Regions from separate parts of the Ruegeria sp. CI5 genome, predicted to be linked through region 3. Evidence: riboswitches for the same ligand, from Rfam matches in the RefSeq annotation. Region 3 holds a riboswitch; each other region holds the start of a gene.

Region 1 (9,495 bases), on a different contig from region 3:
TGCGTATTCCTTTCTGTTTTCAGCCGGCGATGCTCACGCTTTTCCTGCCGGAAATCCCGCGGAGAGGCGCGTTCACGGTAACCAGGTCAGGTCGGCGGTTGGCTTCTCGCCCTCCAGAATTAAATCGGCCACACTAGGTTGATGATAAGCACGACCACGAAGTAGGCCAGAACAACTTTCCAGTTCCATTGGTGTTTGTTTTCTTCGTTGATCACACCGGCCGATTTCAAGGCCAGGTTGGTGATGATCAACGCGACAACGGTAATCGCCGCATGTGCCAGGTCGAAATGCAAGTTGGAGCTCCTTTTTGCAGATTTGGGATTGATGAATGTGTGTCAGCAGTCACCTGACGGCAGCATCGCTACGTCCGAGTATCTTCCCTCAGATGTCGTGATCCGAGCACAAGCACCGGTCTCCTTGTTGAACCAGTACGAGGTCAGCCCTTCGCTTCGGATGAGTTCAAACCCGAGACTTTGAATGCCCATTTCAGCCTGACCCGCTCTTGCGCCTTCAAATGACGACAGATCGCTGGAACTGCCCACGGTAGGAGCACTTGCTTCCACTGATCCGCCACTTTCGTCGCATCCTGCAAGCACAGAGACACTGACCGCGCCGATCGCCACTAGAGTCTTGGATTTCATCTGTTCTTCCTGATTGTTTTGGAAATGCGGTTCAGGGTTTCAGGTCGATCACCTACTCAATTCCAAAAATGACGTTGTAGTCGACGGCAGAGCTGCCGCGGTTGATGACCTCGACAACATGATCGCCGGATTGCCACAGCTGTCCGCGATACTCCTTGTCCGTAGACATCAATCCCAGCAATTCAGACCCATCGGGGTTGCGAATGACGTAGTCCAAGGATCCATTTCGGGGAGCAACGCGGACGTAAAGGAACTGTTCGTTCTTCGCGCCAAGAACGTATTGCTGCGATTCCCCTGGCGCGAGTTGGCCGACGAGCTCGGCGCCGGTGGATCCGGCATCGAATGTGACGCGCTGGCTACCTGTAGACCCGGAAGCGCCGTCCATGGCTCCGCCACCATCATCCATCGCCTCGACAACCGACATCTCGCCAATGCTTCCGTCCTTGTACGCAATGCAGCGCCAAAGTGTTCCGCCGGCGTCACGCAGCATGACGAGCGTGCCGGCTTCCGAGAACTGTGAGCTTTCGATCGTACCGGATTGACCGTCCGGTCCACCGACCTGTCGCAGATGGTCGATACACGCGTCGTCGGCGTCTGACATGGCCAGGGCGGCCGTTCCGCTGATCGCAAGTGCGGGTGTGAAAAGATTCCAAAAACTGCGTTTCATAAGCAGGTCCTCTGTCGGTCTATCGTAAATGTTGTGTTTCCGGTGAGCAGAAACCTCACTTCGCTTCCCGCAACTTTGCCAGAAATTCATCGCATGCCTGTGCGCTGCCGACGATCTCGTCCGTCGTTTCAATTCCTTGCAATGATGCCATCTCGGAGTTCACGCGATTGAGGATCTGATCTGCTTGCTCGGCGGTGATCAGGTTCTCGGCCTGAGCTCCCTTCAATGTGGTGCACACACCGGCGGACAAGCCTGTCGCAACGCCGACACCCATCGCGGCCCCGCCGCCCAAGGTCATCGCTCCAACCACGCCGAGGATGAGCCCGATCACAAGCCCCAAGATCACTTTTCCCATGTTTTCCTCCCATTTTGCGGGAAAGAGTTCCGCCTTCATTCCTGGCGCAAACCACGTACCCATCTGCATATCAAAACCAGTGCCAACAGGTTGAGCACCGGTGCAATCGCCGCGAGCCACGGTTTGGCCGACTCTGAGAAAAGGTCCACCGCAAGGACCCAAGGCAGACCCAGCGGCAAAAGGAATACGCCGGACAATGGGTCTCGTTCCTGTCCAAACCAGCCAAAAGTGCCCGTCACAAACGCAAACAACGCCAACAGGTAAAGGGTCGCGAACGCGATGATGGTTATTCTGCAGACCAAGCCGGACCTCAGCGTATCAAGCCAGTGCTGCGCAGCTGATTTCGGCTACGCATCAAACCGGTCACAACGCGCCTTCGTCGCCGAGGAACTCGATACCAGCTGTCGCGCCATCACTGTAGGCAATACAATTCCACGGAGCCCGATCCTCTCCAACCCCAACGGTAACTTGTGTTCCAGCCTCGCTGAACGCGGATGAGAGCACGACCACTTGCGAATTGTTTGTTGTTTTGGCCACGTCTCGCAGACACGCCTGTTGGGCGGGGGTCAGTTCGGCAGGTGCGCTTGACGTGCTGGTGTCGTCACACGCCGCTAGCAGTACGAAACACGTCGCGCCTGAAATCATCATAACTTTGTTAATCATTTTCTTCTCCTCTTGGGTTCGCTGATGCTTGTGGAATAGGTGGTCCTTTTTGCGTGCTCACGTCTAAGCGGTCCCCGATTTTGCGGCCAATGACATGGCTGGCAGACAGATATCCTGCCGATCCCCGGGACCGTGAACAAAGCGTGCTGACGTGATGAAATCACGGGCAAAAGCCGGTGCGAACTTTCGCGGAAGGGTTCGTAAATTTAATCCCGGCACTGCGTCCTCCCAACGCTGATCTTCGTAAAATGCCTTCCGACCGCCAGCACTCACTCCAGCAGTCGGAAGGGCCCGACGAAACGGGCGACAGCGACAACAACGGAGGTAAAGCTAAAGTTGTGTCGAATTCGTATGTTTGAATCAATCACAGGATAAATCAATGATTTTTCCGCGCGTAAATTTTGTACGCTTGCCAACGATAGGCTTCTGCATTCAAAGGGAAAAGGCGAGGCCGCTCACGGAGGCTTGGCAGTCGGCCCGCTTGCGCCGCCGTGTTTCGGGACCTTCCGAGCTATCTTAATCCAGTTGGTCAAAACGACGTGATTCGCGGCCCGGTCTGTCGCTCAGGTGGTGCCGAAGGGTCGCCTGGATACCTCCATTACGCACCCGCCCAGAACGTCGTTGACAGTGCAACCCGACTCATGGATGAGATTTGCGCTGATGGTTCCCGATCGTTTCGGCGGTCGGGTAAAAGGGAATACGGTGCGGCGCCGTTCTGACGCCAACTCCGTGACTGCCCCCGCAACTGTAGGCGGTGTGCGACCCCCGGATGCCACTGGGCCGATAGGTCTGGGAAGGCGGGGCAAGCCATACACCGCGAGTCAGGAGACCTGCCATCATCAAACGCAACTCAACCCGGGCGGGGTGTCCCGGAAGGAGGCCAAGATGGCATTTTCGGCTTACGCCGCTGACATGACTGGTTCCCTTTCCGCCCCGCGATTTCGCGGAGGGCGAAATGAACCGACAATCAACACATCACATCACGGTTTGCCTATCTTGCCGACCCAAGAGCGCAGCCGTACGCCCCGGGCCTGACCTGATCGGACGATTGCGCGCCGCGCTGGCCGAAGACGACGGTTTGGCAGGTTTTGACGTTTCCGGTGCGGCCTGCATGGCCGGGTGCACCCGACCTTGTACCGTCGCCTATCACGCGCCGGGCAAGGCATCTTACCTGTTTGGCGGCCTGACGTCTGAAGAGACCGGGGCATTGGTGGAATTCGCCCGGCTGTACCAGCAGTTGCGCGATGGATGGTGCAGCTCGGTCGACCGCCCGGCCGGGCTTCGCCACGCGACGCTGGCCCGCATTCCAGCCGCGATGGCTGCGTCTTCGGAAAATGCGGATTGCGCCTCATGAGCGCGCCTTTGCTGTCGGTGGATACCGTCACCTGGGCGCCGCGAAAACGAGCGCCGTTGGTGCTGCACGAGACCAGTTTTGCGCTGATGCGCGGGCAGGTCATGGGGGTTGTGGGGCCGAACGGTGCCGGCAAGACAACCCTTCTGCGGATGATCTACGGCTATCACCGTCCGTCCTCGGGCGACATTCTGGTGGACGGCGTGTCCGTCAAAAGAATGGCCCCCCGGGCGCTGGCGCGTCAGGTTGCCGCCGTGCTGCAGGAGCAGCCCTCGGATTTCGCGCTGACCGTGCGCGACGTCGTGGCGTTGGGACGTGTGCCGCACCGGTTAGGCCTGTCCACGCCCGGCAGTCGTGACCACCAGATCATCGAGTCCGCGCTTCACCGAATGGATCTGCACGGGTTTGCCGACCGTGGGCTGGCCACTCTGTCCGGCGGCGAGCGTCAGCGTGTGATGGTCGCCCGCGCCCTTGCCCAAGAGCCCCGGATTCTTGTGCTGGACGAGCCTACCAACCACCTGGACATCCGCAACCAGCTAGAGGTGTTGCGGCTGATCCGGGACCTCGACCTGACGATCGTCACCTCGCTGCACGATCTGAACCTGGCCGCCGATGTCTGCGACCGTGTTCTGATTCTGAAGAACGGTCGACCCTGCGGCTTTGGCCCAACCCAGACAGTGCTGAGTGACAGGCTGGTCTCTGACACGTTCGATGTCACCGCCCGGCAAGAGCAACTCAGCCTCAGTCACAAACCTCACCTGACCTATCAACTCCCCAATCCCCAACCAGAAGGAAGCTTGGAATGAAACCGACCACCCTAGTCCTGGGCTTGGCTTTGGCCGCCAATACCGCGATCGCGGAAACCACCGTGCAAAGTTGCAATCGAACCGTCACCTTTGACGAACCGCCCAAGGCGGCGATCTCGAACGACGTGAACCTGACGGAAATGATGCTGGTGCTGGGCCTGGCCGACCGAATGGTGGGATATACCGGCATTTCCGGCTGGAAGACGTTGGACGAGGACATGCGCGCCGGAGTGCAGCAGCTGCCCGAGCTGTCGGCCAAGTATCCCAGCAAAGAGGTGCTGGTCGGCGCAGATGCCGATTTCTATTTCGCGGGCTGGAACTACGGGATGAAAGTGGGTGGCGAGGTGACGCCAGAGACGCTCGAACCTTTCGGAATCAAAGTCTACGAACTGACTGAAAGCTGCATCCATATCGGCGACAAGCCCAAAGCCAGCATGAGCGACATGTACAACGATCTTCTGAACCTCGGTCGTATCTTCGGTGTCGAAGACAGGGCGCAAAAGCTGGTCCAGGGATATAAGGCCGAACTTGCTGAGATCACATTCAGCCTGAATCCTTCGGACGAACCGCTGCGTGTCTTTGTCTATGACAGCGGCGAGGATACGCCGTTCACTGCCGGCCGCTATGCCATGCCGACCGCTCTGATCGAGGCCGCAGGCGGCGTCAACATCATGGATGATTTCGAGAAAAGCTGGGCGACCGTCACCTGGGAGGAAGTCGTCGATCGCAACCCCGAACTCATTGTGATCGTCAATTATGGCGACGTCGCCGCCGAGCAGAAGCGGGACTTCATGGTCAATAATCCTGCATTTGCAGATCTGGACGCGGTCAAGAACGATCGTTTCGTGGTCCTGGAATATGTCGAGGCCACACCCGGACCGCGCAACATAAAGGCGGTTCGGAAGCTCGCCCATGGCTTTTGGGGCCCGGCTGCCTCGGTCGGCAACTAAATGCGCGTAGTGCAGGCGCGCCGGGTACTTCCGCTCTGGGCAGCGATGCTGGTGGGGCTGGTCGTGTTGGTCGTGTCCTTGTCCTTTGCGATCTCGGTGGGGGCCATTTCGGTGCCCACCAAGACCGTCTGGGGAGTGTTGCTGCACGAAGCCGGCCTATCCTCGGACGAGCCGACATGGTCAAAGGGCCGCGTCGCGATTATCTGGGAAATCCGTTTTCCGCGCGCCTTGCTTGCCGTCATGGTCGGGGCCGGACTGGCGATAGTCGGGGCCACCCTCCAGGCGGTCACAAGAAACCCGCTGGCCGATCCGCACCTGCTGGGCATTTCGGCCGGCGGCGCGTTTGGAGCCATTCTTGCCTTGTTGCATACCGGCTTGTTTCTGGGGCTTCTGACCGTGCCGGTCATGGCGTTTCTGGGTGCCCTGGCGGCCACGCTGACGGTCCTGAGCGTTGCCCGCTGGGCCGGCGCCACAAGCGCGGACCGCCTGGTCCTGACCGGTGTGGCGGTGTCTTTCGCCATCATGGCTGGTGCCAACATTCTGATTTTCCTCGGCGATCCCAAGGCGGCTCATACGGTCGTGTTCTGGACGTTGGGCGGGTTGGGGTTGGCTCAATGGTCATACCTGATCTACCCGCTGGCGATCCTGCTGCCATGCGGTACCTGGTTGTGGTTTCAGGCTGCCAGGCTGAACGCGATGACCATCGGGGATGAGACTGCAAGCTCGCTGGGTATTGCGGTGGCGCGGTTTCGGCTTGGTGTCTTTGCAGCTGGCGCGCTGATCACCGGAGTCATGGTGGCCTTCTCGGGCATGATCGGCTTCGTCGGTCTGATGGTTCCGCATATCGTGCGGTTCCTTGTTGGCGGAGACTATCGACGCGTCGTCCCTCTGTCAGCAATTCTTGGGGCTTTGTTCCTGCTCTGGGCGGATGTAGTCGCCAGAACTGCAATGGCCCCGGAGGACATCCCAGTTGGCGTCGTCACGGGTCTTTTGGGAGGGATCTTCTTTATTCTGTTGTTGAAACGCTGAGTGTTGAGGCCCGTTGGCGGATCATCAGCCAAACGGTGCTTGAAGCTGGCGGAGCACCGGCGAAGGCGCGCGGCAAAGGAGTAGAACTTGCAAGCAAGCCCTTCACTATCTTAGCCGTATTAATGGGTAATGGCGGAGGGGAAGGAATACCGAAAATCCCGTCTCAACGTAGCCACCGGTGGCCGATGACAAATCGAGGAATCGAGGCGGGTGTTGTCTGATACTCGCAACCTCTCCGGAAGTTCGGGCAGCATGCGGAATTCGCGCAAACTTCTGACTTTACTCGTTTTTCCATTCACGCCTTGGTTTGCGAGCAACCAAACCGAGTTGTGCGAAAGGAGTAACACATGCAACCGACTTGCTTGAACCAGAAGGAATTGGCGGCGCGTTGGAGGATCAGCCATCGAACGCTCGAGCGCTGGCGGTGGGCCTGCGAAGGGCCAGTTTACATGAAGATCGGCGGACGCGTGGTGTATCGGCTGGAAGACATCCTGGCGTTCGAACGCGCCATGCTTCTGGGCAGGACACGAGATCAGATCGCGGAGCTTGACTTCGCGGGGTAACCGCGTGTGCCGCTTGGTTGACCGCCTCCCCCGGCTCGGAGACCCCACAACCCGGGGGAGGTCAATTCGAGCACGCCGATTTGGTCATTCGCGATTTCGGGCGATCACATCAGAAACGCTCAACGGCTTGTATTCCTCCTCGGGCGCAGAAAACGCACGACCAAGTACCGATTTCAGGCGATCGAATGAGTCGCGATTGCCGTTTCCCGACTCATTCCGGCCGGTCTCATCCTCACCTGATCCGATCTGGTGGGAGCCATTTGCCCCTGTGCTTTTCCCGTTCTGCTTGTTGGGCACGAAATCCATCCTTCTGTGACTGACGCGCAGAATAACGAAAAAACGGCTTGATGGCATAGGTTTATGTGAACCGACGTACCCAAGCCGCGTCCATCCCATCACGCGATTTGCGATTGCCTGCGCTCAACTCCTCCGCTAGCATCGCCTCAAGCACAGAAAATGTGCGCGCATAGTTACCATGCGCATCGGCCAAGCCGGGAGAGTGATGTGGAAGACAGCAAGGCGGAGCTTCGCTGGGGCGTCGAGCAACGGCTCGAGTTCATCGAGTTCCGCCTGTTTTGGGAGGGGCGCGTGAACCGCAGCGACCTGATGGATCAGTTCGGAGTTTCCGTGAACCAGGCGTCCGCCGACCTGAACCGCTACATCGGCCTGGCACCCGAAAACATGGTCTATGACAAGAGCGCCCGGACCTATGTCCGCACGCCAGACTTCAAGGCCCATTTCAGCGAACCTGATGCCAGCAAGTATCTGGCGCAGCTGCGTTCTGTCGCCGATGGCATCCTTGACCGTGAAGATGCATGGATCACGGAGCTTCCGCCGTTTGCATCCGCACCGACGCCGGTTCGCGGCGTCAATCCCGCAACGCTCCGATCAGTCGTCGGCGCCATTCGCCAGTCGGAAGCGATCGAGGTGAAATACCAAAGTCTGTCCCGTCCCGAACCGAGCTGGCGCTGGATCGCGCCCCACGCCATAGCGTTCGACGGCTTTCGCTGGCACGCCCGGGCGTATTGCCTGACCGACGAGTGCTTCAAGGACTTCCTGCTCTCGCGAATGCTCAAAATCCGTGGCTCGCGAGACGCCGAGGTCTCGCCCGGCGATGATCACGATTGGCATTCTGAGGTCACGCTGGAAGTCGGCCCCCACCCCGAGCTCTCGGACACGCAGGCCAAGGTCATCGCGCTCGACTATGGCATGCGCGGCGGCAAGGCGAAGATCAAGGTCCGGCGCGCGCTACTCTATTATGCACTCCGGCGGCTTGGGCTTGATACCGATCCGGGGGCGCGAAAGGCGCAGGATCAACAGATCGTGCTTCTGAATCGGGAGGTCATTCATGAAAATCATGGATAGACTGTCCCGCAAATTTGGCTTTCGCGACCGGGAGACAAGCGCACGAGAAGGCCATGTACTTGGACCTTCCGAGATTCGGCTGATCACAGAAGGGCAACTCGAGAAACTTGGCGATTTTGCCGCATCGTCTCGCCTCCACGTAGCGGATCCGAAGGGCGATACGCCGCTCCATCTTGCTGCGCGGATGGGTAACCTTGCGGTTTGTGATCTCTTCATTCGGTCCGGTGCCGACGTTGACGCACTGAACCACGACCAACAGACGCCGGCCGAAGTGGCGTTCGCCGAAGGCCACGATCTCGCCGCGCAGCTTCTGTATTCGCTTGTCGCAGGGTCGGCGGAGATGGAGTCGGTCAACAAATGCGTGGTTCCATTTGATGTGGAGACTGTCGTTGTCGGACCGGATGCAGTCCGAGAGAATCGTTTCAATGTGGTTCCGGAGACGGAGCCAGCCGATATGACTGACGACCTCGATGACCTGCTGGATTTTGAGGCTGAGGCAGAACCCGAGGATTTTTTCGATCAAAACGCGAGCGACACGGCATCGGGAACATTTGTAGCGATTGTCAGCCCGTCTCCCGTAGTATCGGATGCCGAGGACGGCGAATGGGACCTCGACCTCTCACCTGCTCCAATCGCCGGGGAGGGTATCGGCTCCACCGCCGCTACCGCGGCCGACCATGGTGCAGAGAGTGCCTTTCTGCAGGTCCGCAACCGCGGTCGCCAGTCGGTCAAACGAGTAGTCGTCCAGACCGGCACGCGGGTATCGATCGATCCAGAGCTCTGCCAAACTTGGGCAGAGGAGATTCTTGCGAAAGGGTGGTGCTCTCTCGACGACATTGACAGCCTGGTCGCCCATTGCAAAGGGAATGGTGATCTCGAGGAACTGTGCACCAATCTCCGGCGCAACCTCGAAGCAGCGGGCTTCGACCTCGATCCGGGGCAGGATGCTGGTCTCTGGGACGCCCTCCCGGACATTTCGCCCGACGACCTCACTAATGCGATCGAGGCTACACTCACACGTCGGACGCGGCTTCCCGGCACTCAGCGCTTCGTCATGGACAAACAAGACGAGCTGCAACTGCTGGAGCCCATGATGCGGGCCAAG
Region 2 (9,495 bases), on a different contig from region 3:
GCAATGCGCAAGCTTCCTGAAGGCCCATGGCATCCGCGGGCGGGTCAGCCCTGACAACGCCCGTGCGGCGCGTGAGGTATCGGAAGCGGGTGAGAAACATTCGGCGGCCCTGGCCAGCGAACTGGCTGGCGAAATCTATGGCCTTGAACTGCTGGCGCGCCACATCGAAGACAGCGACGACAACACGACCCGCTTTCTGGTGATGTCCCGCGAGGACGACCGCAGCCGCCGTGGCGAGCACGGGATGATCACCAGCTTCGTGTTCCAGGTCCGGAACATTCCGGCGGCGCTGTACAAGGCCATGGGCGGTTTTGCCACCAACGGCATCAACATGACCAAGCTGGAAAGCTACATGGTTGATGGCTCGTTCACGGCGACTCAGTTCTACGCCGACATCGTCGGCCACCCGGAAGACCGCAACGTGCAGCTCGCGATGGATGAACTGCAGCATTTCACCACGAATGTGGAAGTGCTGGGCGTGTACCCCGCTGCTCGACCACGCGGTTAGTCTGCTCCCACGCGCAGGCAGCTTGGGACTGCTCACCGCCAGTCAAACGCCGGCTCTCAAGCCCCGTGCAGATAGCGTTCTTCCATTTCGCGCGCAAAATCGCTCAGTCGCATCTGGAACTGGCGCCGGAATCTGGCCTTGCCCAGCTTCAACGACTGCAGAAGCAGACGCGCAGGCAAGGTCTTGGCGGCCAGTGACATCTCGATGCTCAGCCGCGTCTGCTTTTGCGACAGCGACAGAAGATCAATCGTGGTCAGGCCGTTCATCCCCTTGCTGGTCGATCGAAACCGCATGACTGTGGGGCGATCGAACTCGGCCACCTCGATCGCGACGTGGCGGGGCTTGCCACGGATCATGATATCGGCTTCCCAGCACGACCCGACCCAGTGACCCGGCATCTCGATGGTGCGTCGAACCTCGACACCGCGGCGCATCGCCATGCGCTCGAACCGTTCGAAGTCCGCGACCATGTCGAACACCGCATCGATCGGCGCCTGGATATCTTCGCGTGCTGAAACCTGCATGTCGGCCTTTTCTGCTCAGTCAGGGTGTCAGTGTTTCGTCAGTCCAGCGTATCTGCAAGCCAGTTACGCAAAAGAAAATGCGCGATTGCCCCCTTCCGCGCCGGCAGAAGCTTGGGGTGCTCGCCTGCAAAAGCCTGCATCATCTCGGACTTGGTGACCCACATCGCGTCCTCGATCTCGACCGGGTCGATCGTGATCTCGCGGGACAGCGCCTGCGCTGCACACCCGAACATCAGCGACGACGGAAATGGCCAGGGTTGACTTGCCAGATAGCTGACGTGTCCGACCGGAACGCCGGCCTCCTCCATGACCTCACGCCGAACGGCGGCTTCGAGGGTCTCGCCCGGCTCGACGAAACCGGCCAACAGTGAATACATGCCGTCGGGCCACCCCGGAGATCTGCCCATCAGGACGGAATCGCCATGCGTGACCAACATGATCACCACCGGATCGGTCCGTGGAAAGTGCTGACCGCCACAGGCCGGGCACAGTCGTTGCCACCCCGCCTGTGAAATGTTGGTCGGGTTGCCGCAGCGCGCGCAGAACCTGTGCGTCTCGTGCCAGCCGATCACGGCTTTGGCGGTGGCTGCCAATTCGGCATCCCGGGCCGACAGCCGGGTCATGATCCGACGAAGCTCGGCGAACACGTGGCCCACGGGCAGCCCCGGATGCTGCTGTTCGGTTCGGTCCACGAACGCTCCAACGCCCGACAGGTCCAACCCGTCGGCAGACCAATTCGAAATGTCCATTGCAAACAGCGGCGCACCCGCATCACTGCGCCCCAGCAAGATCGGTTGGTCAATCGCCCCGCCGGGTCCGTTCTCAACCAGATCGTGGTCTATCGGAACCAAGGCCAACTGGTCCAGCGCTTCGCCCATGACCAACGGTTTGCCCCGCCACATAAGGATGCACCGCGCCGTAGTATCGGACCGTGCTTCCTCCAAAGCTCTGGCATCGGTACGGATCTGCGCCGCCCGGTCCAGTCCAGAGCCGCCAAATGTCACGCTTTCCGCCCGTTTCATGCCTGTCCCTTTGGAATTTGCACAAGGGCTGCCACGACTTGGGCACTGGCGCAATGGGAATCCACACTCGCAAAAAGCATCGTTGTCGCAAAGGACGCATGGAAGCCCGGACGATTGCCTGTATTCTACCTTTCAGTGAAAACGTATGCACAACAGCACCTAAAAGAAGAAAATTGGCTCTGAAATCCTCCCTGCTTCAGGTACATCCCCACTTAAAAACCGCGCACATCCGGATTCTTGCAACGACCGATCTGCACATGAATCTGACCAGTTTCGACTATTATGCGGACCGGCCGGAACCAAGTGTAGGCTTCACCCGAACCGTCAGTTTGATCCGCTCTGCACGTCAAGAGGCGGAAGAGGCGAATGTAACTGTCCTGCTGTTCGACAACGGCGATTCCCTTCAGGGGACACTTCTGGGTGACTGGGCGGCCGAACAGACCGACACGACCCACCCTTTGATGTCCGCCTTTGGGCGCTTGGGCTACGACGCAATTGCGCTGGGGAACCACGACTTCGGCTTTGGTCTCCCAGCTCTGGGCCGGATCGTTTCTCGGGCACCTTGCCCGGTTTTGTGCAGCAACATGCAGTGTCTGACCGGGGTCGCGCCTTGGCAGAAACAGGCCATCCTGACCCGTCATGTCCACATCAACGGCCAAAGCATTGCTGTCCGAATTGGCGTTTTCTCGATCCTGCCGCCGCAGACGGTGAAGTGGGAAGCACCACAATTGCAAGGCCAGGTCGTAGCCGAGGATGCCGTCGCTACGGCGCGCCGGATGGCCGAGAATTTGCGTCGTCAGGGCTGTGCCCTGATTGTGGCTCTTGCACATTCCGGCCTAGGCGAGCCCGACGCCGCACCGATGTCGGAGAATGTGGTCGCACAGCTTTCTGCTCTGGACGGTATTGATGCAATCGTGGCCGGACACACGCACCTGACACTGCCCGACCCAAGCGATGGTAACCCGCAGCTGGCCAGACCCTTGGTCATGCCCGGATCAGCGGGGTCGCATTTGGGGGTGATCGACCTGACGCTTGCCGTGAACGCCACGGGAGAAGTGAGAATTGCTGGTCACAGCGCGCATCTGCGCGCGATCTGCCCGGGCGGGGCTGAAACCGGCGCTCGGGTCGTTCCTGAAGACCCTGAGATGGTCGAACTTTTTGCCGCCGCCCATAAGGCGACCCGCAAAGCCGCTGCCCAGCCGGTGGGCCGGATCAATCGTACCCTACACAGCTATTTCACCTTTTGCGGGGTGGATCAGGGGCTGAACTTGGTCGCCGCAGCACAGGCGGCAGCCCTGCGATCGGTTCTGGCCGGAACGACCTTTGAAACCCTCCCTGTTCTGTCCGCAGCCGCACCTTCGAAATTCGGAGGCCGGGCCGGACCACGGCATTACACCGAAGTCCCGGCTGGCGATGTCACCGTAAGGCATGTCTCGGACTTGCATGTGTTTCCAAACCAACTGGCCGCCATGCTGCTGGATGGCCGCCAGATCGCCGAGTGGCTGGAGATGTCGGCTGCCCAGTTTTCCCAACTTGGCAACAGCGACGAGCAGGTTCTGATCGACCCCGAGGGCACCGGGCACAATTTCGACGTGCTGCATGGGGTGACCTACAGGTTCGATTTGACCCAGCCCGCGCGATATGATTTAGGCGGCCAGTTGATCGACACGTCCCATTCCCGCCTGCGCGATCTTGCCTTTCAGGGCCGCCCCGTCGATCCGGATGAACAATTCGTCGTTGCATCAAACAGCTACCGAGCCAATGGCGGCGGCAACTTTCCCGTCCCAGACCCGGCCCGCCTGATCCCGGTGCCGCCGCTGAGCCTCCAGGGAATCTTGCGCGACTACCTGGCGGGACGATTGGGTCCGGATCCGGTGGAAAACACCGCCCAAAGCTTTTCCTTTGTTCCGCAGGCGGGCCGGTCCGTGATTCTGAAGACCGGGCCACGCGCTGCAAACTACCTGCGCGAGCTCGACCACTTTGCAGCCACCACCGACGGGCAGGACGCGCGCGGGTTTCTTAGGGTACGCCTGTCTTTGTGACGGGTTGCCAAGCGGGTGCGTGATGCCTATATCGGCGGTCGAGAGGTTGGCGCGGGCAAGCGCCTCGCCAACCTGGTCAGGTCCGGAAGGAAGCAGCCACAACGAGCCCCGCTTGGGTCGATGTCCAACCTCTCACTTGACGCCGCGCCGCGTATTCGGCCCGGTCAATCCAACCTCTGCATTTCGTCGTTGTTCCTGAAAACCGCGCTTGCGGGCGGGTCAGGCGATCAATCGCGGCCAAACGGCACTGCTGCGCCGGGCGAAGGCGCCGATATGACCGATTTCGGACAGCCCGAAATCCTTGGGATCCAACAAGTGCCGACGGGCGGTCGGACCATAGAGTTCAGCCAGCCGCCAGACGGCGGGCGGTGGCACTGTCTGGTCATCCTCGAACGCAATGATATCCGCCGCGGCGTTCGCCCGGCTCCAATCCGCCTGGGGAAGCGTGTCTCCCAATTCGGGCAGATAGCTGGTGGGCGATGTGCACCACTTGCGCCATTGCCAATAGACGCCAGCCGGCAAGTCGGCTCCGAATCCCAGTAGTTTCCCTGGCAGGAACCCCAGCAGATGCACCAGAGGTGGCACATGGCCATACCAGAACAAAGTCGCCAAGCCCTTGTAGGGCCACGGGTGATCGGCCACCGTCACCAAACCTGCGCACACACAGATCATCCGGTCGATCTGTTCGATTTCCGGTTGCAGCGGACCCAGCATTCCACCGACCGAATGCCCGATCACCCACAGTTTTGCCCGCGGATAGCGACGGCGCATCTCGGCACGCGCTGCGGGCATGTCGATCAGCGCCCAGTCCGCCATCGTGGCCTTCGAGTCTTTCAGCCGCCCGGTCAGCGAATGCTCGAAATCCCGGTAATCATATGTCAGGCAAGCCATACCGCGCTCGGCGGCCAGCCAGCGAGCAAAGTGCTGATAGTAGTCACGTGGCACTCCTGTTGCGCCGTTCAGCACAACAACGGTTTGCGGCTCGACCGCCGGAGTGTAAAGCCGCGCCGCCAGCTGGGTCTGGCCCGACGGAAACTTAAAGTCTTCCACGTCAACCGCGTGCTGCGAATCCAACATCTTTGCCTCCAAACACTCTGGACCGATCGGTCTAATACTTTGTGTCTGGACCAATTGGTCTAGGCCTGTCAATATTTGGCCTGCATGACCCAACGTCCACCAAACACCAAAGATCGCCTGATCGTGACTGCCGCCCGACTGTTCCAGCGCTCGGGCTATAACGGTGTCGGTCTGGCGGAATTGCTGGCCGAAGCGCAAGCCCCCAAGGGTTCGCTTTATCACCATTTTCCAAAGGGCAAGCCGGATCTGGCCCTGGCGGCGGCCAGTTGGGCCTCGGACGGGATGTTGAGCATGATCGCTGCGGCATTCAACGACGCCGCGGATTTTCGCGACGGGGTCACCACTCTGTGCCACAAAATCGCGAAGCTGTTCGACACCTCGGTCCAATGGGAGACCTGCCCGATCGCCGCCACCCTTTTCGAAAGCCCCGACAACCGCGCGTTTCGGGAACATGCCGACCGTCTGTATGAAAGCTGGATCATCGAAGTTCGAAATCACGCCGCGCGGTTCGGAGTTTCCGACCCTGAAAATGCTGCGGACACCCTGTTCATCGTAATGCAGGGCGGCTGGCAATTGGCCCGTGCCCGCAGGGATTCGAATGTGCTGCGCAGACTGCCTGATCTGTTCCCTTGGGACTCACTCCGGCAACCGGGCTGAAACCGTCTTGACTCGATCCCGGGTACACCGCTAGCGATGAGGGGATGGTTCCCGTGCCGTTTCGGTCCGGGATGAAAAGGGAACACGGTGCGGTCCAACCCGGAACTCCGGAGCGGACCAAGGCCGCGACTGCCCCCGCAACTGTAGGCGGAGAGCGATGCCGAAAAACCACTGACCGCAAGGTTGGGAAGGTCGGCAAAGCAAAGACCCGCAAGTCAGGAGACCTGCCATCAAACGTGAAACCGAAACTCGGACGGGGTGTCCGGGCAGGGTCTGGCCTTGAAACCGGCGTCTGTCCAAATCCACCCCGCCCAGCGCGCGGAGGGCGCAACATGATTTGGAAGACCGATACCCATGAATTCGCGGCAACAATCTGCCAGCGCACCGGAAAGAGCTGCCCGGCACTGGCGCGCATGGCACGGGCCATCGCGCAGGCAATGGCGACGGCGCAGGCGGCAACATCCCCCGACTTCCAAGTGGAAGGCAGCAGCGAACTGGCCCATTGCGAACATGGCTGCACGGCGCGGTTCGATGCACGTCCCGAACGGATCCGCGTGTATTGCGGAGCGGCCGCCGACACACCGTCCGGCTGCCTTGATACCTACGCCGACATGCTGTTTGACGACCAGAGCGACGCCCTGCCTGCGCAGGTCATCAGTGATCGACCCTGTGCGATGCTGCAGGCCACGGCGATCATGCCCGTGGTCAGGGCCGAGCGCGAGTTCCGCGCAACCGCCTGAATGTCAGGTCGCCAGTGCCTCGCGCGCTGGGGCGACGGCCCAGTCCATCTGAGCATCAGTCTCAACCGCGCAGGGGCGTACGGCCCGCAGGCGTTTCAGGGCCTGTTCCGGCTGCTCGCCGCTCTCGATCATCAAGCGCAGAACAACCATGCCAGACCGCCCACAACCGCCCCGGCAGTGGACCAGTACCCGCCCGCCGCCCGACAGCGCATGGCGGGCGGCGGCGCTGACTTCGGGCCATCGGCCGGATATCTCGGTCGACGGCGCCGAGAAGTCGGCGACCGGAAGATGCGCCCACCGACAGGCGCGCCGATGAATGTCACAGCCCAATTCGCCCGCACCCACAGAAACCAGTTCGGCAAGGGTTGTCATCGAAATCACCAGCCCCGGCGCCCAGGCTGAAATCAGGTCCAGGTCTCCCTCATAGTCGCCGCCACCGCCGGGAACCGAGGTCAGGGCCAGCGTACCGCCGCCCACCTGCAATGCATGAACCACAAGATTTGTCATCAGACGTTCCCCCCGAAACTGGCTGATTGAACTTGATCCGCGCAGTATGCCTCACACCGCGCGCTCGCCAAAGCGAAAAACCTGCACCGGTGCTGTGGACGCGGGGCACCTGGAACTCTACCCTGCATCGTCAGTACGAATCCGTCAGAGCAGACATGACCACACAGTCCAGCCCCGCCTATCAGGTTCTCGCCCGAAAATACCGCCCGGAAACCTTTGCCGACCTGGTCGGTCAGGATGCCATGGTGCGCACGCTGAAAAACGCGTTCGAGGCGGACCGGATCGCGCAGGCCTTCATCATGACCGGCATCCGCGGCACCGGCAAGACGACCACGGCCCGGATCATCGCCAAGGGCATGAACTGCATCGGACCCGACGGCAATGGCGGCCCAACGACCGAACCCTGCGGCCAGTGCGAGCATTGCGTGGCCATCATGGAAGGTCGCCATGTGGACGTGCTGGAAATGGACGCCGCCAGCCGCACCGGCGTGAACGACATCCGAGAGATCATCGACAGCGTGCGCTATCGCGCCGCCAGCGCGCGGTACAAGATCTACATCATCGACGAAGTCCACATGCTGTCGACCAGCGCCTTCAACGCGCTGTTGAAAACGCTGGAGGAACCGCCCGAGCATGTGAAATTCATCTTCGCCACGACCGAGATCCGCAAGGTTCCGGTCACCGTGCTGTCGCGCTGCCAACGGTTCGACCTGCGCCGGATCGAGCCCGAAGTGATGATCGGCCTGCTGCGCAAGATCGCCACCGCCGAGGGCGCGGAAATCTCGGATGACGCGCTGGCACTGATCACCCGCGCCGCCGAAGGCTCGGCCCGGGATGCGACCTCGCTGCTGGATCAGGCAATCAGCCATGGTGCCGGCGAAACCACCGCCGACCAGGTGCGCGCGATGCTGGGACTGGCCGACCGGGGCCGCGTGCTGGACCTGATGGACATGATCCTGCGCGGCGATGCGGCCGGGGCCCTGACCGAACTGGGCGCGCAATATGCCGAGGGCGCCGACCCGCTGGCGGTGTTGCGCGATCTGGCCGAAATCACGCATTGGGTCTCGGTGGTAAAGATCACCCCCGACGCAGCCGAAGATCCCACCGTATCGCCCGATGAACGCACCCGCGGCCAGCAGATGGCCGAGGCGCTGCCGATGCGGGCGCTGACCCGGATGTGGCAGATGCTGCTGAAGGCACTAGAGGAAGTCTCGGCCGCCCCCAACGCCATGATGGCCGCGGAAATGGCGGTGATCCGCCTGACCCATGTGGCCGATCTGCCCAGCCCGGAAGAGTTGATCAAGCGCCTTCAGGACAGCCCTCCGCCGCCCGTCGGCGGGCCGGGGGGCGGCGTTCCGGTTGCCGGCAACACCGCCCCGCCCGTGACCGCGACGGCCTCGGCCCATGCGCCCACCCCGCGCGGTGTGGGCGGCGCGCCCACGGCGGCGTTGGCCCAAGACGTGCAGACCGCGCTGGCGCGTTATCCAACGTTTGAGCATGTGGTCGAGCTGATCCGCTCCAACCGTGACGTGAAGCTGCTGGTCGAGGTCGAGAACGGCGTCCGCCTCGTCTCGTACCAGCCGGGCCGGATCGAGTTCACGCCCACCGAAAAGGCGCCCACCGACCTGGCCGCGCGGCTCGGGTCCGCGCTGCAGCGCTGGACCGGCAATCGCTGGGCGGTCTCGATCGTCTCGGACGGGGACGCGCCCACCATCGCCGAACTGCGCGACGCGGCCGAGCTGGCGCTGAAGGCCAAGGCCGAAGAACACCCTTTGGTTCAGGCGGTTCTGACACAGTTCCCCAAGGCCCGCATCACCCGGATTGAAACACCCGAGAACCGTGCGGCCAAGGTCGAAACCGAAGCCCTGCCCGAGGTCGAAAACGAATGGGACCCGTTCGAGGAAGACTGATCATCCGCGCAGAAGGCGCGCTGCCCTTGTGAAGGACGCAGACGGCCCGTATTTAGGCCGCAAATCGAATGACAGGAGACATACAGATGCTCAAAGGACTCGGCGGTCTGGGCGACATGGCCAAGATGATGAAATCCGCGCAGGAACTGCAGACCAAGATGGCGCAGATGCAGGAAGAGCTGAACACCATCATGGTCGTCGGCGAATCCGGCGCGGGCCTGGTCAAGGCCACGGCCTCGGCCAAGGGCGAACTGAAAGGTCTGGACATCGACCCCTCGATTTTCAACAGCGACGACAAGGAAGTGGTCGAGGACCTGATCCTGGCCGCCATCAAGGACGCGCAGACCAAAGCCGCCGAGCGGTCGCAGGAAGAAATGGCCAAGCTGACCGAAAGCATGGGCCTGCCGGCGGACATCAAGCTGCCGTTCTGATCTTCGCCCCTCAAACCCCCGCCGCCAAAGCCACGCAGGACAGGCCATGAGTTCGAACAGTGACATCGACGCCCTGA
Region 3 (9,495 bases):
ACGGGAATATTCCAGATGCGGGTCGCGCTTGCCCGGCTCCTTGAACGAGGCGACACCGGCTGTGATACGCCCGTCTACCTCGGGCAGGACCACATGCATGGCCAGATCGGCGGGCGACAAGCCGCGTTCGGCCTCGGCCCAGGCCTTGCGGCGCGAAGTGGCCAGCGCGACCTGAAATACCGGCACGCCCGCCACGTCCAAGGGCGATGTGCCCGACGCGCCCTTGCCCGAAAACGAGGTGGCATTGATGATCGCCGAGGGCGTCATCTCGGGGATAATCTCGGCCAGCCATTCCGCCGCCGCAGGCGCCTTGAGCGAGGGCGCGAACAGCCCTACCGCCTGATGACCCCGCGCGCGGATTTCTCGGATCAGGGCCGCGACCGGCGCGGTATCGGCCGCGGTCAGGTAGGCGCGGTAGAACGTCACGATGATGCGCCGGCCTTCGCCCGCGAATGCGTCCTCGGGCGCAATCACGCCGCGATCCGGGCACCACGCGCCGCAGTCGGGCAGAGTCTTGGCCCCCATCACCGGCCCGGCATAGAGTCCCGCCGCCAGCGCCATCTGCGCCAGCGCCGCCTGCGCGGCCACCTCGCCGCCGGTGTCGCACAGATGCGCCAGCCGCCGCAGGGTCGAGACCGGCAGGGTGGAATAGTCGTCCAGCCGCGTATCCTCGCGCCCGTCGGCGGGCAGCACCGCCAGCGCGATGCCCTTGGCCTGCGCCAGCGCCAGCACCTGATGCAACCCGTAGGACCAATAGGGCACGCCGCCGATCAGCCGGATCAGGATGCCCTTGGCGCCCTCCAGCGTCTGCTCAACATAGGTGTCGACCGACAACGGGTGCTTCAGCGCCGTCAGGTTGGCCAGCCGCAACGAGGGCATCCGCCCCTCGGGCCCGCCGCCGCGATGCCAGCCGGCCGCGAAAGCACCCAGATCGCTGTCCGAAAAGGACAGCACCACCAGATCCGCCGGGCTCTGGCCCAGATCGGTCGGGGTCTCGGTTTCTTCGAGCCCGTGGCTTTCGCGGAAGACGACGTGCATCGGTGCTTACTCGGCGGCCTCGGTGACGCCCGTCAGGATGCCGCGGATCGCGGCCTCGTCGATGTCGTCATGCTCGGCGATGACCACAAGGCGCGAGCGGCGCTCTTCCTCGGGTTTCCACGGGCGGTCATACTGGTGCCGCACCCGCGCGCCGACCGCCTGGACCAGCAGGCGCATCGGCTTGCCCTGAACGGCGGCATAGCCCTTGACCCGCAGGATGTTCAGCTCGTTCGCCAGACGCTCGATATTGGCGACCAGCTGCGCCGGGTCGGTCTGTTCTGGCAACTCGACCACAATGCTTTCGAAATCGTCATGTTCGTGGTCGTCATGGCCATCGTGATGCGAGGGGCGGGCGTCCATGTCGTCCTCGGCTGCGGCCTCCAGCCCCAGCACCACGCGCACGTCCACCGCACCCTCGGCCACTTCGACCACGGGCAGGGGGCGGGGCGCCTCGGCGGCGATGATCTCGCGCGCCTTGGCCACGCCTTCGGGGCCGGCCAGGTCAGGCTTGGTCAGCAGGATGATGTCGGCGCACGAGATCTGATCCTCGAACACCTCGGACAGGGGCGTTTCGTGGTCGATCGAGTCATCGGCCATGCGCTGGGCACCCACCGCCGCGACATTCGGGGCGAAGCGGCCTGCGGCCACGGCCTCGGCATCGGCCAGAGCGATCACGCCGTCCACGGTGATCTTGGAACGGATGTCGGGCCAGTCGAACGCCTTGAGCAGCGGTTTCGGCAGGGCCAGACCGCTGGTTTCGATCAGGATGTGATCGGGGCGCGGGTCGAGCGCCATCAGCGCCTCGATCGTGGGGATGAAGTCATCGGCCACGGTGCAGCAGATGCAGCCATTGGCCAGTTCCATGATGTTTTCCGCCGGGCAGTCGGGGATGGCGCAGCTTTTCAGGATTTCGCCATCGACGCCTACATCGCCGAATTCGTTGACCACCACGGCCAGCCGCTTGCCCTGCGGGTTTTGCATCAGATGGCGGATCAGCGTGGTCTTGCCCGAGCCGAGAAAGCCGGTGATGACGGTGACGGGAAGTTTTTCGAGGGTGCTCATGCTCAGGCTCCAATCGGGGGAATGCGGGCGGCGCAGTTCTTGCGGAAATGTTCAGGGCGGTCGCGCCATTTCACAAGGCCATCATCGGCGGCCAAATATTTGGTGGCGCCTTCGACGATGATCTCGACATGGTCGGATTCGTTCAGGTTTTCATAGACGAAGGTCCAGCGCGACGGCCCGCCGCGCAGAACGATAGAGCAGCCCTGATCGCAGTTCGACAGGCATTCGACCGGCTTCAGGGTGATGCCCGCGGGCAGGTCGGCGGCTGCCAGTGCCTTGTGCAGCAGCGTGCCGGGGCGCTGGGCGTCATCCTCGATGGGTAGCCCGCGTCGGCAGGTGGTGCAGACCAGCAGTTCAACTGGTGTGGTCTCGGTCACGTCTCTCATCCCCCCTCACTCGGTTGTCGGGGGACGGGGTATGCGCGGGCCACGTTGCGGACATGGGCCCGACACCGGAACACCCCGTCCGGTTTGTCTTCGGGCGTTGGCAGGTCTCCCGGCTTGCGGATGTCAGAGCGGCGCTCTGTCGGATGTCCCGCCTTCCCGGCCAGCAGCCAGTGGCATTTGGGCACCCTCTCCGGTCACGGTCGCGGGGGCGGCTGCGTTTGACGGAAAACCGCTGACGCATTCCCTTTTCATCTGCTTGCACAGACACCAACGCAAGCGACATGCGGCACGGGCAGGGGGGTTGTCAAGCGCGCGGGGCCAAGTGCCTCGCGTCGGATCGAAAAAGCGACTTGCCGGGATCAATCCGCGGCATCGCCGGCCAGCCGGTCGCGCAGCCAGGCCAGGAACAACTGGGCAGGGATGGACGGAGGCGCCGCGCTGACGCTGCGGATCAGATAATGCGACTGGGCAAAGGGAATCGCCGGCCCCGCAACCCGGATCGGCGCGCCCTGGGCGATGGCGTTGCGCGCGAACCGCTCCAGAACGGTGGCATAGCCAGCGCCGGCCATCACCAGTTGCAGCGCCGTGACGGTCGTATCCGCCGAATTACGCGCGGGGCGGTCGGGCAGGTCGGTGCCCGTGGCCTCGAAGTACCGCGACCAGTTGTCCTCATACCCCAGAATGTGAATCAACGGGCCGTTTTGCAGGTCTGGCGCCGGGTCCTGCGCCCGGCAGACGGGCACCAGCCGTTCCGAGCACAGCTGTTCGGCCGCAACTCCGGGCCAGTCGCCATAGCCCAGCCGGATTTCCACGTCCACATCCGCAGGCGCGGCCGAGTCGTTCCAGATATGTGACACCAGCCGCACCGGGATCTCGGGGTGCTGGGCGCTGAACGCGGGCAGCTCGGCCGCGATCCAGTAGGTCATCGTCGATATCGCCGCCCGGATGGTCAGCGCCTGCCGCGAGGCGGGGCCGAACAAGCTGTTGGTGGACAGCGCAATATCCGACAGCGCCCGGCGCACGGTCAGCGCATAGGACTGGCCCAGCTCGGTCAGCGACAGGTGTCGGGCGTTGCGGGCAAAAAGCGGCTGCCCGAGGTCCGCCTCGAGCGAGCGGATATGCAGCGACACCGCCGTCTGGGTCAGGCCCAGTTCCTGCGCGGCGGTGGTGAAACTCAGATGGCGGGCGGCGGCTTCGAAGCTGCGAAGCCAGGCCGGATTGGGCAGGCGGTCCATTCAGCACCAAAATATTTTGCATTTAGATTGACTTATTATTCGTTTCTTTTGTCGATGGGCAACGGAAATACTCGTGCCAACGAAATTGCGCCTGCGGGAGGGCAGAACATGAAGGTCGGTTTCATCGGTTTGGGCAATGTGGGGGGCAAGCTGTCGGGGTCGCTGCTGCGCAACGGTATCGACCTGACGGTACACGACTTGAACCCCGATCTTGTGGCGGAGTTCGCCGCCAAGGGAGCAAAAGCCGGTGAAAGCCCGGCCCAGATGATGCGCGATTGCGATGCGGTCATCACCTGCCTGCCGTCACCCGCTGCCTCGGACGCGGTGATGCAGCAGATGCTGCCCGAGGTCACCCGCGGCAAGATCTGGATGGAGATGTCCACCACTGACGAGGCCGAGGTCAAACGCCTGGCGGCCATGGTGATCGAGCGCGGCGGGGCGGCGGTGGACTGCCCGGTTTCGGGCGGGTGCCACCGGGCGGCCACGGGCAATATCTCGATCTTCGCGGGCTGCGACCGGGCAACGTTCGAGCGGATTCTGCCGTTCCTGACGACGATGGGCCGGCGCATTCTGCATACCGGCGATCTGGGCACGGCCTCGGTTCTGAAGGTGCTAACCAACTATCTGGCCACTGCCAACCTGATCACCTGCGCCGAGGCGCTGGTGACCGCCAAGGCCGCTGGGATGGACCTGAACACGACCTACGAGGCGATCAAGATCTCGTCCGGCACGTCCTTCGTGCATGAGACCGAAAGCCAGGTGATACTGAACGGCTCGCGCGATATTTCCTTCACCATGGATCTGGTGAAAAAGGATATCGGCCTGTTCCAGGAGGTCGCCGCCCGCGCCGGCGTGCCGTTGGAGATGAACCCGTTGATGATCAAGATTTTCGACGACGCCATCGCCCGCTATGGCGCGCGCGAGCTGTCGCCCAATGTCATTCGACGGCTTGAGGATGCAACCGGGCTGAGCATTACCGCGCCCGGTTTTCCGGCCGAGATGCAGGACGATGAACCGGAAGAGCCGGGATACGAGGTGATTCCGCAAGGTAGAAGCGCGGTCTGAGCCGACGGTCAGCGCAAAGCGCACGGTTTCCGGGGGTGTCTTGCATGGATCGAGTGCGTAGGTGGTGCTCCTGCGCTGACTAAACCCTTGCCCGATAGTTACTGGTTAGCTCGGCTGCGCTAACCATCTCCGCACGTATTTTGGCGTTTCGTATCAACAAACTGTTCCAGTCGATTATTATTAGGACCAGAGAACAGCGATGCAGTGCGAGGCAAGAAAGTTGGAGGCGAGTACCGGAATCGAACCGGTGTACACGGATTTGCAATCCGCTGCGTCACCACTCCGCCAACTCGCCTTTTCAAGCAATTTCAATTACTTGACGTGGTGCAGACGCGGTTCTAGCAGCTTTCCAGAACAACGTCCAGAGGGTTGCTGAAAATTCCGCCGGCCATGGCGTTGGATGGCCGGTCAGCGCAGTGGCAACTTTTGTCGCGACCTGCAATTTTTGCCGGGCTGGCCGTTGCCGGGCGGGACCGGATGTGGCAAAAGCCGAGCAACCATGGGAAATATACGAGCGGTCACATGACGGATTTCGCAGCCCGACGCCACACGATGGTAGACACTCAGATCAGGCCCTCTGATGTCACCAAATTCCCGATCATCGATTCAATGCTGAAGGTCCAGCGCGAGAATTTCGTGCCGGATGCCAGTCGCGAAGTGGCCTATGCTGGCGACCTGATCGATCTGGGAAACGGGCGCTGCCTGCTGGAGCCGAGGACTCTGGCGAAGATGCTGGATGCATTGAATATTTCGAATGACGAGGTGGTTCTGGATATCGCCCCGGCGTTCGGATACTCGACCGCCGTCGCCGCGAACATGGCGCAGCTTGTGGTGGGCGTCGAGGATAACGAGGCCAACGCAGCCGACGCGCAGTCCCGCCTGATGGAGGCGGATATCGACAACGCGATCATTCATGTCGGACCTTTGGAGCAGGGGGCGGCCGAGCATGGCCCCTATGATGTCATCATCATCCAGGGCGGTGTGGAACGTCTGCCCGATGCCTTGCTCGATCAACTGAAAGATCATGGCCGCATCGCTTGCCTGTTCGTCGAAGGCAACCTGGGCACCGTTCGCATTGGTCGAAAGTCCGATGGGCGGGTGACATGGCGTCATGGCTTCAACGCAAACGCCCCGGTACTGCCGGCGTTTTCGGCCGAGTGTGCATTTTCGCTATAGTCGATCAGCGGTTTTCCGCGGTCCCTTGATTAGTTGAAAACAAAGGCGCAAACTGCCTGCGGGCTTGCGTTATTTTGATTTGAGAGGATTTGGGTATGCTTGGAACGGCTGGAGGGAAGCTGGTCAAGGCAGTCGCTCTGACGGTGGGAATCGCGCTGAGCGTGATGCCGGGGCGCTCGGTTTTGGCGGACAATCTGACCGACGCGTTCATCGGTGCATACAACACAAGCGGGCTGTTGGAACAGAACCGCGCCTTGCTGCGCGCAGCCGACGAAGACGTTGCAATCGCATTGTCGGCCCTGCGCCCGATCATCAACTGGACCGTCCGTGTCAGCCAGGATTATGCCAAGTCTCGCGCCGGAACAGTGGTGTCGACGGTCGAACCGTCGCGCTTCTTCTCGGGACTCACGCTGAGCCAGCTGGTCTATGATGGCGGTGCATCGATTCTCGGGAAACAGTCGGCTCAGGAAACAGTTCTGGCAACTCGCCAAGCATTGATCGATATTGAGCAACAGGTTCTGTTCCGCGCAACGACGGCTTATCTGAGTGTTCTGCTACAGGAAGAAACGGTTCAGATTCGCCAGAACAACGTCAATCTCTCAGGCGAGGAACTGCGGGCCACGCAGGACCGTTTTGAAGTCGGTGAGGTCACCCGGACCGACGTCGCGCTGTCCGAAGCGCAGTTGGCAAGCTCGCAGGCTGATCTGGCCGATGCGCGAGGCGACCTGAGCACTGCCCAAGCGGAATATGTGAACGCCGTCGGCAAACAGCCGGGCCGTACTGCGGGCCAGCCGCGTCTGCCGAAGCTGCCCGGTTCTCTGGCCGAGGCCATCAGCCTGGCACAAAGAAACCACCCGGCAATCCTTTCGGCGCAGCATCAGGTGCGTGCCTTGGATCTGACCGTGCAGCAGCAGCGCGCGGGCCTGGGTCCGAATGTAAGCCTGAACGCGGACGCGGGGATCACGGAAAGCTATGACAACGACGACTATACCAACGATGCGTCCATCTCGTTGAATTTCAATCAACCCATCTATGCCGGTGGCCGATTGGCGGCCAACGTGCGCCGCGCAATGGCTCAGCGGGACGCATCGCGTGCCAATCTCCTGAATGTGCAGAAAGACATCACTCAGGGTGTGACGGACGCCTATGTGCGCTTTGAAACGGCCACTGCCAGCCTGCGGGCATCCGTCGAACGGGTACGCGCATCGCAGGTCGCCTTTGACGGGATTCGCGAGGAGGCCACCTTGGGGGCTCGGACCACACTGGACGTTCTGACCGCTCAGCAGGATTTGCTGGACGCACAATTGGCCGAAGTTGCCTCGCGGACGGAACGGTCTCTGGCTGCCTATCAGTTGTTGCAGGCACAAGGTCTGTTGACGGCCGAGCGCCTTGGACTGGCGGTCCAGATTTATGACCCGACGCTCTACTACAACCTGGTCAAAAAGGCGCCTGCACAGATCAGCAAGCAAAGCCGCGACCTGGATCGAGTTCTCAAAGCTTTGCGGCGCGAGTGATCAGCCACACTATCTGTTGTTAGGTTCGACCGGATTGGATACACTGGTCCAAAAGGTCAGAGCGGTAGAGAACAATGACGGATAGCAGTGTCAAAGCAGGTGTCGAAGACGTATTGTCGTCGATCAAGCGTTTGGTCAGCGAAGAAGGGCGCAAGGTCCCGAACCTGATCAAAGCGACTGCGGCCCGCAAGCCGGGACGCCTGGTTTTGACGGATGCCCTGCGGGTTGGCACACCGGCCGAGGATCCAAAAGCACCTTTGAAACTGGCCCAAAAGATCTCGGCTGAGGCGGCCTCGCAGCATGCTGCGAATGTCGAGGCGGTGCGCCCGGCCAACGACCTGTCACAACCTATGCGTTTGCGGTCTTGCGATATCGTTCGTCCCGGAACGCCGGCAATCAATGACATCGGCGGTGAGTCTTCGGATGATCGCGAAGGCCGCAGGGATCTGGCCGGAAGCCTGAGCGCCAAGATCGCAGCTCTTGAGGCTGCGATTGCGCGGACCGAAGATCAGTGGGAGCCTGACGGTGAAAGCGACGACGCTTATTCCGGCACGCGCACTGACAAGGTCAGTTGGGCCTCGGACACCGGGTTTTCGGCGCTGAAGTATGCGGCTGCGTCCGAAGCTGAGATGGACGCTGACAGCGACGAGGAATCAACGCCTGCCACGTTTATCCGGGACAACCGGGATGCCTCTGAGGCCGAGGTGAAGCTGGATCAGGAAACGCCGGCGATGGCGACCGGCACGATGGATGAAGACGAATTGCGCGAGTTAATCGCAGACATCGTCCGTCAGGAACTGCAGGGCGCGCTGGGTGAACGTATCACCCGCAACATTCGCAAGCTGGTGCGGCGCGAGATCAACCGCGCTTTGGCCGCTCAGAATTTGGATTGACGCTCAGCCGAACCGAGGCTCGGCTGCCAGTGACAGCAGGGCATCAAGGTCCATATGCTGTTCAAGGTGATCGGCCAAAGACTCCAACGTTTGCTCAACACTGACTTCGTATGCCAGTTCCGACCTGGCTCCAAACCGCTGCAGAAACGACGCGCGGAAGGCGTCTGACGCGAAAATGCCGTGCAAATAGCTTCCCAGAACGCGCCCGTCTCTCGATGCGGCGCCTTCCGGGCGCCCTTCCACCTGTAACCACGCACGGGCAGTATCCGGACCTTGGGTGCGTCCCATGTGGATTTCGTAGCCGGTGACAGGCTCGCCGCCGGGCAAGGCCTGCGCTGATCGCAGTTCGACCCGCTTTTCCCCGGACATAACCGTTTCCACGTCCAGCAAACCCAGCCCATCGACGCTGCCGGGTCTGCCGTCCACTCCGTCGGGGTCGGCGATCACCCGGCCCAGCATCTGATACCCGCCGCAGAGGCCAAGAACATGGCCGCCCCGCCGTACATGGGCATACAGGTCGATGTCCCAACCCTGTTTGCGGAAAAAGGCCAAATCTCCGATCGTTGATTTGCTGCCCGGCAGAATCACCAGATCCGCGTCACCGGGAAGGGGGCGGCCAGCCGGAATGATCTCGACCGAAACACCCGGCTCGGCAGACAGCGGGTCCAAATCGTCGAAATTCGCCATGCGCTCCAACTGCGGCACCGCAACCTTGCAGGTGCCGCCGGCGTGCGAGCGGATATCCATCATGTCTTCGGCCGGTAGTTTCCAAGCATCGTCAAACCAGGGAACGACGCCCAGGCAAGGCCATCCGGTGCGTGCCGCAATGTCGTCGCGCCCGTCATCAAACAGGCTGACGTCTCCCTTGAAACGATTGACCGCAAAGCCGCGGATCATTGCAAGGTCAGCGTTCTCTAGCACTGCATGGGTGCCGACGATCTGCGCTATGACACCGCCCCGGTGAATGTCTCCCACCAGTATGACGGGCACATTTGCGGCGCAGGCAAAGCCCATGTTGGCGATGTCGCCTGCCCGCAGGTTGGTCTCGGCCGGACTGCCGGCGCCCTCGAGCAGCACAAGGTCGGCATCTTGGCAAAGCCTGGCAAAGCTTTCGAGCGCAGCGTTC

What was found. Region 3 has a riboswitch for cobalamin ahead of ACR0BA_RS00480 (DUF1636 family protein). Riboswitches for the same ligand answer to the same signal wherever they lie in the genome.
Region 1: another riboswitch for cobalamin. It lies ahead of ACR0BA_RS13995 (DUF1636 family protein); the one in region 3 lies ahead of ACR0BA_RS00480 (DUF1636 family protein).
Region 2: another riboswitch for cobalamin. It lies ahead of ACR0BA_RS10925 (hypothetical protein); the one in region 3 lies ahead of ACR0BA_RS00480 (DUF1636 family protein).

The regions. Positions count from the first base shown of each region.
Region 1 is NZ_JBQFQN010000004.1:243,748-253,242, reverse strand. It holds gene ACR0BA_RS14020 (hypothetical protein) at 120-293, opposite strand; gene ACR0BA_RS14015 (hypothetical protein) at 336-641, opposite strand; gene ACR0BA_RS14010 (hypothetical protein) at 694-1,308, opposite strand; gene ACR0BA_RS14005 (hypothetical protein) at 1,364-1,663, opposite strand; gene ACR0BA_RS14000 (hypothetical protein) at 2,027-2,326, opposite strand; cobalamin riboswitch at 2,971-3,178, shown strand; gene ACR0BA_RS13995 (DUF1636 family protein) at 3,282-3,680, shown strand; gene ACR0BA_RS13990 (ABC transporter ATP-binding protein) at 3,677-4,483, shown strand; gene ACR0BA_RS13985 (ABC transporter substrate-binding protein) at 4,480-5,433, shown strand; gene ACR0BA_RS13980 (FecCD family ABC transporter permease) at 5,434-6,462, shown strand; gene ACR0BA_RS13975 (helix-turn-helix transcriptional regulator) at 6,810-7,025, shown strand; gene ACR0BA_RS13970 (addiction module antitoxin) at 7,110-7,322, opposite strand; gene ACR0BA_RS13965 (BrxR family helix-turn-helix transcriptional regulator) at 7,530-8,390, shown strand; gene ACR0BA_RS13960 (sigma-70 family RNA polymerase sigma factor) at 8,374-9,495, shown strand, end outside.
Region 2 is NZ_JBQFQN010000003.1:45,322-54,816, forward strand. It holds gene ACR0BA_RS10890 (prephenate dehydratase) at 1-508, shown strand, start outside; gene ACR0BA_RS10895 (SRPBCC family protein) at 565-1,032, opposite strand; gene nudC (NAD(+) diphosphatase) at 1,071-2,054, opposite strand; gene ACR0BA_RS10905 (5'-nucleotidase C-terminal domain-containing protein) at 2,228-4,096, shown strand; RNA gene ffs (signal recognition particle sRNA small type) at 4,136-4,234, shown strand; gene ACR0BA_RS10915 (alpha/beta hydrolase family protein) at 4,316-5,173, opposite strand; gene ACR0BA_RS10920 (TetR/AcrR family transcriptional regulator) at 5,297-5,830, shown strand; cobalamin riboswitch at 5,861-6,076, shown strand; gene ACR0BA_RS10925 (hypothetical protein) at 6,163-6,570, shown strand; gene ACR0BA_RS10930 (protein-tyrosine phosphatase family protein) at 6,574-7,077, opposite strand; gene ACR0BA_RS10935 (DNA polymerase III subunit gamma/tau) at 7,233-8,987, shown strand; gene ACR0BA_RS10940 (YbaB/EbfC family nucleoid-associated protein) at 9,074-9,418, shown strand; gene recR (recombination mediator RecR) at 9,465-9,495, shown strand, end outside.
Region 3 is NZ_JBQFQN010000001.1:101,863-111,357, forward strand. It holds gene cobN (cobaltochelatase subunit CobN) at 1-1,038, opposite strand, end outside; gene cobW (cobalamin biosynthesis protein CobW) at 1,045-2,100, opposite strand; gene ACR0BA_RS00480 (DUF1636 family protein) at 2,103-2,486, opposite strand; cobalamin riboswitch at 2,569-2,773, opposite strand; gene ACR0BA_RS00485 (LysR family transcriptional regulator) at 2,846-3,721, opposite strand; gene ACR0BA_RS00490 (NAD(P)-dependent oxidoreductase) at 3,830-4,786, shown strand; tRNA gene ACR0BA_RS00495 (tRNA-Cys) at 5,008-5,081, opposite strand; gene ACR0BA_RS00500 (protein-L-isoaspartate O-methyltransferase family protein) at 5,309-5,962, shown strand; gene ACR0BA_RS00505 (TolC family outer membrane protein) at 6,058-7,476, shown strand; gene ACR0BA_RS00510 (hypothetical protein) at 7,551-8,369, shown strand; gene ACR0BA_RS00515 (cobyric acid synthase) at 8,373-9,495, opposite strand, start outside.